2 regions of the Mesorhizobium sp. M1334 genome follow, and region 2 is predicted to be linked to the other one. Evidence: predicted binding sites of a transcription regulator. Region 2 holds the regulator's gene; the other holds the start of a gene.

Region 1 (4,452 bases), on a different contig from region 2:
CACCGGCAAGGATCGGAACAAAGAGACGAAACGCCATGGCATACCCTTGGGCGAGTGGTCGGAACTCCGCGCTCCGCAATGCAGGCAAAGCCACAGATTTGGAAGTTAAGCCAATTCGGAAAGCCGGCTCACGGGGGAATACTTTTGCGCGAAGCGGCCATTGCCAAATGGGTGCAGACATTTTGATCAGCCAGAGGAGGCGGACGGCACGCTGATCCGCTCGAGCGCAGCTAGAGGCCAAGGGCTGTCGTGCCGCGGGCAGCCGGAAATGGGGATGGTCGGAGGTCGAGCTGGGATGGACACTAAGGAATTCAGAGGCTTCGAAAAGCGTGCTGACAATGTCGGCATGGCAAGACAAATCAGGCCCTTGTCGCTCCACTTCCGAGGCGAACTCCAGCGGAGTACGGCTTCTACGCGGTGCTTGGTCTGCCTGTCCTTGCCACCATCGGATTCGTTGGCTGCTGAAACGTCCACCTGTAGCCGCTGAGAAGACGACTGCCGCCAGTGCCGTCGTGGAACCGCCATATGACGGCGGCTTGGTTACAGAGCCGGCTCGTGTCGATCGGGCGGGGGAGCCTGATATGACGTACATGGTCCAGAAAGTGGCCAATGAAGGTGCTGGCATCGTCAACGTGATCAGGTCACGTAATAGCGGTAATACAACCGCGACCACGAGCCTCTCAGGCGTTCGATGAGGCGGGAAAATCCGATCACCAGACCAAACGCGTTTCCGCCACACTGCCACACACGAAACCGATCAGGGTTCCAGGCTCGCCAGAAGATTGGAGCCAAGGCCACCTCGGCTGAACTCTGCCATGCCGCGGCCGCCACCTCTTCCAGCCGCGGTAGAAACGTGGGTCAGCAGCGCCGGCATGGGCGAGCAACTCCCAAAATCGCGAGCAGCGCCATCGGCTCCGCAAGCGGCCGCAGATGTTGGCCGATGAAGCGGAAGGGCGGCGGTGCGATGGAAGCGCCGTGCGACAGCCTATCCAGACCTGTAATCGTGATCAGGCTCATCTGGGTCTCCGGACGCCAGCGTTGCAGATGGTTTTAGGCAAGCGTGAGCAGGCCGTGGGTCCCAATCCGGTCAGGCCGACCACGATCATGGCCGAAAGAACGAGTTCCAATTGAAAGAGCTGACGACCATAGGCGATCAGGTATCGGAGCCTTTCGAACGATGCGATGAGTTCTACCGCAACCAGGGTCTGCCAGCCGTTGGCAAGGCCTTCTCGCAGCCCTGTAAAGATCGACGGCACGGCGGAAGGCAGCACGAGTTTCGACCAGCGGCTGAACGAAAGGACACGGCCAGACCCCGTCTCACGACGACGCCGTTGCGCTTCGCTGCCATCAGGCTGGGTAGAGGACTTGCACGTCTAAAGCTGTCGATCATGCTCGGCACACAAAAAAGGGCGGCATTGCTGCCGCCCTTTCCGCTGTAGGTTGATAGAGGGCTGGATTAGAAATCCATACCGCCCATGCCGCCCATGCCACCGCCGGGCATACCAGCCGGCATGCCGCCGCCAACCGACTCCTTCTTCGGAGCCTCCGCGATCATGGCTTCGGTGGTGACCAGCAGGCCGGCGACCGAGGCCGCGTCCTGCAGAGCCGTGCGCACAACCTTGACCGGATCGACGATACCCATGGCGATCATGTCGCCATATTCGCCGGTCTGGGCGTTGTAACCGAAGGTCGCGCCCTTGTTCTCAAGGATCTTGCCGGCAACGATCGATGCTTCCGCACCGGCGTTGGCCGCGATCTGACGGGCCGGAGCCTGCAGCGCGCGACGCACGATGGCGATGCCGGCGGTCTGGTCGGAGTTGGCGCCAGTGACGGTGATGGCCAGCGAAGCGCGCAGCAGGGCGACGCCGCCGCCGGGAACGATGCCTTCTTCGACGGCCGCGCGGGTCGCGTTGAGGGCGTCATCGACGCGGTCCTTCTTTTCCTTGACTTCGATCTCGGTCGCACCGCCGACGCGGATGACGGCAACGCCGCCCGCCAGCTTGGCGAGACGTTCCTGCAGCTTCTCCTTGTCGTAGTCCGAGGTAGTCTCTTCGATCTGCTGCTTGATCTGGGCGACGCGGCCCTGGATCTCTTCCTTCTTGCCGGCGCCGTCAACGATGGTGGTGTTCTCCTTGGAGATCGACACCTTCTTGGCGCGGCCGAGCATGTTGAGGCCGACATTCTCGAGCTTGATGCCGAGGTCTTCGGAAATGACCTGGCCACCGGTGAGGATGGCGATGTCTTCCAGCATGGCCTTACGGCGATCACCAAAGCCCGGCGCCTTGACGGCGGCGATTTTCAGGCCACCGCGCAGCTTGTTGACGACCAGCGTGGCCAGGGCCTCGCCTTCGACATCTTCCGAGATGATGACCAGCGGCTTCGAGGTCTGCACGACGGCCTCGAGGATCGGCAGCATGGCCTGCAGGTTGGAGAGCTTCTTCTCGTGGAGAAGAATGTAGGCGTCTTCCAGATCCGCAACCATCTTCTCGGCGTTGGTGACGAAGTAGGGCGAGAGATAGCCGCGGTCGAACTGCATGCCTTCAACGACTTCAAGCTCGGTCTCGGCGGTCTTTGCTTCCTCGACGGTGATGACGCCCTCATTGCCGACCTTCTGCATCGCTTCAGCGATCATCGAGCCGACCGACACGTCGCCATTGCCGGCGATGGTGCCGACCTGGGCAACCTCTTCCGAGGTCTTGATCTTCTTGGCGTTCTTGATCAGCGTCGCGACGACGTCGGCGACGGCGAGGTCGATGCCGCGCTTGAGGTCCATCGGGTTCATGCCGGCGGCAACCGCCTTGTGGCCTTCCTGAACGATCGACTGTGCCAGAACGGTCGCGGTGGTGGTGCCGTCGCCGGCGATGTCGTTGGTCTTCGAAGCAACTTCGCGGACCATCTGCGCGCCCATGTTTTCGAACTTGTCCTCAAGCTCGATTTCCTTGGCGACGGTGACGCCGTCCTTGGTGATGCGCGGTGCGCCGAACGACTTGTCGATGACGACGTTGCGGCCCTTGGGGCCGAGCGTGACCTTCACCGCGTCGGCGAGGATGTTGACGCCGCGCAGCATGCGCTCACGAGCGTCGCGGGAGAATTTTACGTCTTTGGCAGCCATTTTTTACTCCTGGGCATTTCGCCCGAAATTCAGATTGGATGGTGCGGATGAAAGGCGGCGGCGTGTCAGCCGATGACGCCCATGATGTCCGCTTCCTTCATGATCAGAAGGTCTTCGCCATTGAGCTTGACTTCGGTGCCCGACCACTTGCCGAACAGGATGCGGTCGCCGGCCTTGACGTCCAGCGGGACGAGCTTGCCGACCTCGTCACGGGCGCCGGAACCGATGGCGATGATCTCGCCTTCCTGCGGCTTTTCCTTAGCCGTATCGGGGATGATGATCCCGCCGGCGGTCTTCGCTTCGGACTCAACCCGACGAACGACCACGCGGTCATGCAGCGGCCGGAAATTCGACTTTGCCATTTTTGGATTTCCCTGGTGCGGATGTTGAACGGTTCTCCGTTGCCGGAGCGTGGTTAGCACTCACCAGAAGCGAGTGCTAACGCGGCAGTGAGATAGGCCGTAGGCTCCTGCTAGTCAAGACGGAAGAGGGACGGGCGAAGAGCACGAGCGTGGAAGCACCGAGCCCTTTACGTGAAAGACGTCGGAGATCGGACATGGATGGGGCGGCTCACCATTTGTAACTGAAGGCTTTATTCATTTGGCACGATTGGTGCAGCGGATGATCCGCAAACGTTGCGCGCGACAAATATGAGAGGTGAACGCCATCAGGACTCTTGCGGTTAACGGGTCCACTCGGTGTTTACGGTGTTGGCCGCCGCGCGGGCGCCAGGACTCCGGCCATCCCGATAGTCACCAATCCAATCTGCGGAGAACAGGAGGCAAGATGAGCGCGACAGTCAGCATGAACTCGAATTTGAAATGTTTGGCCAAAGCAACTGCCATCGCCTTGCTCTGGACGGTCACGGCTACGTCGGCGGACGAAGGTATGTGGATGCCGGGCCAGACTGCGGAAGTGGGCGCGGCCATGCGCGCGGATGGGCTCCAGATCGATCCCGCCCAGCTGGGCCGTCTGGACGCTGACCCGCTCAACGCGATCGTATCACTGGGCGGATGCTCCGCCTCGTTCGTCAGTCCACAAGGGCTGGTCGCAACCAATCATCACTGCGTGTTCGAATCCATCCAATACCACCGCAAGGAGGGCCAGGACTATCTCACAGACGGGTTTCTGGCGAAGAGCCCTGGGTGAAGAATTGCCCGCGGCGCCAGGCAGCCGAATCTATGTGATCGAGGACATGCGGGATGTGACCGCCGAAATGCTCAAGGGCGTCTCGGACAAGCTGAATGAGTTTGCCCGCTATGAGCGGCTCGCCACGAACCGCAAGGCCCTGATCGCCGCATGTGAAGGACAGCCCAATCGCCGCTGCGACGTAGGGGCCT
Region 2 (4,452 bases):
CCGTTCGAAGCGGATTGAGCGGGGTCGGCTGCCGGCATGTCTTGCGGCCCGATCAGGCGGCGGACGCCAGGCCTGTCGGCGTGCCAATCGCCAAAAGCGGCTTCGCCTTTGAGCACCTTTTGATCCGCCTGCTGGGCGGCTGCCGGTGTCGCGACAAGGAGGGCAGCGGCAACGGCCGCAAAGCCGCCAGATCGGATCATTAACGTCCTCCGAGGTTTGCCTCGAAGAGGGCAAACGGGATCCGGCATTGGTCGTTCCAAGCGGTGGTCCAGCACACGAGGATTTGAAGCCGAACCCCGTTCAGTTGCCAGAGGCGTAGAAATCGTCGTCGAGGCGCTTTTCCAGCGCGACCAGATCGGCCGGCAGCGGCAGGCCCATGGCCCGCATCTCTTGCAGCTTCTCACGCAACTGCTCTTGCACCTCGTGCTGATCCTCAGGCTGATTGACCATTTCCTCGAGCAGCAGGCTGATCTGGGCCTTGAACGATTCCAGCGCCATTCTTTTTCTCCTTGCGGCAAGCCGCGGCGGCTCCTAGCGCAGCATGCGCGAAATCAGCTGCGCGGTATAGTCGACCATCGGTACTATGCGCGCATAATTCAGCCGCGTCGGCCCGATGACGCCGAGCGCACCGACGACGCGCGCGTCCTTGTCGCGATAGGGTGCCACCACCAGCGAGGAGCCCGACAGCGAAAACAGCTTGTTTTCCGAACCGATGAATATGCGCACCCCCGGGCCTTCCTCGGCGAGGTCGAGGAGCTGGATCAGCCCATCCTGCGTCTCCAGATCCTCGAACAGATGCCGCAGCAATTCTATGTCGGCCTGGGCGGTGACGTTTTCCAGGAGATTGGCGCGGCCGCGCACGATAAGCCGCCCAGGCACCCCGCTTTCGGCGCCTGCCCAGACCGCCAGGCCCTTCTCGACCAGATCCTGCGACAGCGTGTCGAGGGCTGCCCTGGTCTCCTCCTTGATGCGGGCGATCTCGACCCGGGCCTCGGCCAGGGTGCGGCCGCGGATATGGGCGTTGAGGAAGTTGGAGGCTTCGTGCAATTGCGAGACGGTGATGCCGGCGGGCAGATCGATGACGCGATTTTCGACGTCGCCGTTCTGCGAGACCAGCACGGCCAGCGCCTTGGTCGGCTCGAGCTGGATGAATTCGATGTGCTTCAGCGCCGCCTCATTTTTGGCGGCGAGCACGAGGCCGGCGCCGCGCGACATGCCGGACAGCATCTGGCTGGCCTCGGTCAGCATATGCTCCAGCGTCGCGCCCGAGCCGGAGGCGCGCACCTGCGCCTCGATGGTGCGGCGCTCCTCGTCGGAGAGGTCGCCGAGTTCCATGAATGCATCGACGAAGAAGCGCAAGCCGGCCTGGGTCGGCAGCCGGCCAGCCGAGATGTGCGGCGCGTAGATCAGGCCGAGATGCTCGAGGTCGCTCATCACGTTGCGGATGGTGGCCGGCGACAGCGATGACGGCAGGATGCGCGACAGACTGCGCGAACCGACCGGCTCGCCATCCCGCAAATAGGAATCGACGATGCGCCGGAAGATGTCGCGCGAACGCATATCGAGCGATTGAAGCGCGGGCGGTTGAAGTGCCGGCGACGAGAGCACTGGCGACTGCGAACCGGGATCGACTACCTTGGTCATTCGAGCCAAAAACCTCCGGTCCGAAGATATAGACTTCCGCGGCGTCGGCGCAACCGGTCCATTTTCCTTTGCGCCTCACGCCCCGTGCGGCTACAAGCCGGCCAAGATTCCCCGGCCAAGATTCCGAAGAAAGAAAGAAGCCTGAATGCGCCCTTCCAAACGCCAATTCGACGAAATGCGCCCCATCTCCTTCGAGCGCAGCGTCTCCAAGCATGCGGAAGGCTCGTGCCTGGTGAAGTTCGGCGACACGCATGTGCTGTGTACGGCCAGCCTGGAGGAAAAGGTGCCGGGCTGGATGCGCAACTCCGGCAAGGGCTGGGTGACGGCGGAATACGGCATGCTGCCGCGTTCGACCGGCGAGCGCATGCGCCGCGAGGCTTCGGCCGGCAAACAAGGCGGCCGCACGCTGGAGATCCAGCGGCTGATCGGCCGCTCCCTGCGCGCCGTGGTCGATCTGCAGGCGCTCGGTGAGCAGCAGATCACCGTCGACTGCGACGTGATCCAAGCCGACGGCGGCACGCGCACCGCTTCGATCACCGGCGGCTGGGTGGCGCTCTACGACTGCCTGCGCTGGATGGAAGCCCGCCAGATGGCGAGCCTGGGCAAGGTGCTTAAGGATCACGTCGCGGCGATCTCCTGCGGCATCCATGATGGCCAGCCGGTCATCGATCTCGACTATATCGAGGATTCCTCGGCCGGCACCGACGCCAATTTCGTCATGACCGGCAAGGGCGGTATCGTCGAGATCCAGGGCACAGCCGAGGGCGAGCCGTTCTCGGAAGAGCAGTTCGCGGCGCTGATGGGGCTCGCCAAAAAAGGCATTCAGCGCCTGGTCAGCTTGCAGCAGATGGCCGTGGCTTAGCTGCGGTCAATATTGGAGAGATTGGCGATCCTGTGACCCCTTCAGCAATCCTGGAATCAGCACTCTACGTGACGGACCTTGCTGCCGCGGAACGGTTCTATTCGGGCGTCCTCGGGCTCGATCTGCTCGGTAAGGTCGATGGCAGGCATCTCTTCTTCCGCTGCGGCGACGGCGTGCTGCTTATCTTCAATGCCGAGGCGACCAAGGTGCCGCCGCGGGCCGACGCCAAGCTGCCCGTCCCGCCGCATGGCACGGTCGGCGAGGGCCATCTTTGCTTCGCCGCAAGCGCGGATGAAATCTCACGCTGGAAAGCGCATCTTGAGGCGAAGAAAATCGCCATCGAAAGCGAGTTCGAGTGGCCGCAAGGCGGCCGCTCGATCTATATTCGCGACCCCTCAGGCAATTCGATCGAATTCGCCGAGCCAAGAATCTGGGGCATCTGATGCATTCGCCGCCTGTTCATTCACCAACTATTCATTCGCTTGATGGGCATAAGATCGTCGTCGCAAGCCACAATGCCGGCAAATTGCGCGAATTCACCGATCTGATGGCGCCATTCGGCATAGAAGCGAAGTCCGCAAAGGAATACGGCTTGCCGGAGCCGGACGAGACTGGCACCACTTTCGAGCAGAACGCCCTCATAAAGGCCTTGGCCGCCGCCAAGGCAACTGGATTGCCGGCGCTGTCGGACGATTCCGGCCTGTGTGTGGATGCGCTCGACGGCGCACCCGGCGTCTACACCGCCAACTGGGCCGAGACGCCGGACGGCTCCCGCGACTTCGGCATGGCCATGCAGCGCACGGAAGTGGCCTTGCAAGAAGTTGGCGCGATCACGCCTGCCCAGCGCAAGGGCCGCTTTGTCGCGGTCATCTGCCTTGCCTTCCCTGATGGCCAGGCGGAATATTTTCGCGGTGAGGTCGAGGGCACGCTGGTATGGCCGCCGCGCGGCGAGCTCGGCTTCGGCTACGATCCGGTGTTCTTGCCCGATGGGTTCGAAAAGACCTTCGGCGAGATGAGCGCGGAGGAAAAGCATGGCTGGAAGCCCGGCCAGCCAACCGCATTGTCGCACCGTGCCCGTGCCTTCCAGAAATTCGCGCAAGCCCGATTGGCCGGCGCATGACCATGCTGCTCGACCGCAGCCCCGGTTTCGGCGTCTACGTCCACTGGCCGTTCTGCGCGGCCAAATGCCCCTATTGCGACTTCAACAGCCATGTCCGCCACCAGCCGGTCGACCAGGAGCGTTTTGCCCGCGCCTTCGAGACCGAGCTGGCGACGATGCGCGGCCGCACCGGACCGCGCGAGGTGACCAGTATCTTTCTTGGCGGCGGCACGCCATCGCTGATGAAACCGCAGACCGTGGCGGCGGTGCTGGATGCAGTGGCGAAGAACTGGACGATGCCTGATGGCATCGAGGTGACGCTGGAGGCCAATCCCTCCTCGGTCGAGGCCGAGCGCTTTCGCGGCTATCGCGCGGCCGGCGTCAACCGGGTGTCGCTTGGCGTGCAGGCGCTGAACGACAAGGATCTGCGCTTCCTCGGCCGTTTGCACAATGTCGCTGAGGCCCTGCATGCGATCAGCCTGGCGCGCGAGATATTCCCACGGCTGTCGTTCGACCTGATCTACGCGCGGCCCGGTCAGACGCCGGAAGCGTGGCAGGCGGAGCTCGAGCAGGCGATCGGCCACGCCGCAGACCATCTGTCGCTCTATCAGCTGACCATCGAGGAAGGCACGCCGTTCCATGCACTGCATGCGGCAAGGAAATTCATCCTTCCAGACAATGAGCTTGCCGCCGATCTCTACGCGTTAACCCAGGAGATCACCGCCGCGCGCGGACTGCCGGCCTACGAAATTTCCAACCACGCCAGGCCCGGCGCCGAAAGCCGGCACAATCTCACCTACTGGCGTTATGGCGAATATGTCGGCGTCGGTCCCGGCGCGCATGGCCG

What was found. The regulator HrcA, encoded in region 2, represses chaperone genes, less so after heat shock. The targets are predictions, from matches to a motif close to GTTAGCACTCNCNNNNNGNGAGTGCTAAC.
Region 1: the regulator HrcA is predicted to act here: its motif matches at 3,527-3,555, upstream of groES (co-chaperone GroES).

What each region holds. Positions count from the first base shown of each region.
Region 1 covers NZ_JAMYLM010000015.1:19,430-23,881, forward strand. Annotated here, with positions in the region: gene NKH17_RS22635 (HPP family protein) at 1-37, opposite strand, end outside; gene NKH17_RS22640 (hypothetical protein) at 859-1,017, opposite strand; partial or broken gene NKH17_RS22645 (ABC transporter permease) at 1,014-1,289, opposite strand; gene groL (chaperonin GroEL) at 1,457-3,112, opposite strand; gene groES (co-chaperone GroES) at 3,178-3,474, opposite strand; gene NKH17_RS22660 (S46 family peptidase) at 3,899-4,261, shown strand; gene NKH17_RS22665 (S46 family peptidase) at 4,266-4,452, shown strand, end outside.
Region 2 covers NZ_JAMYLM010000007.1:206,064-210,515, reverse strand. Annotated here, with positions in the region: gene NKH17_RS16015 (PQQ-dependent sugar dehydrogenase) at 1-200, opposite strand, end outside; gene NKH17_RS16010 (hypothetical protein) at 301-498, opposite strand; gene hrcA (heat-inducible transcriptional repressor HrcA) at 532-1,644, opposite strand; gene rph (ribonuclease PH) at 1,790-2,506, shown strand; gene NKH17_RS15995 (VOC family protein) at 2,539-2,949, shown strand; gene rdgB (RdgB/HAM1 family non-canonical purine NTP pyrophosphatase) at 2,979-3,626, shown strand; gene hemW (radical SAM family heme chaperone HemW) at 3,623-4,452, shown strand, end outside.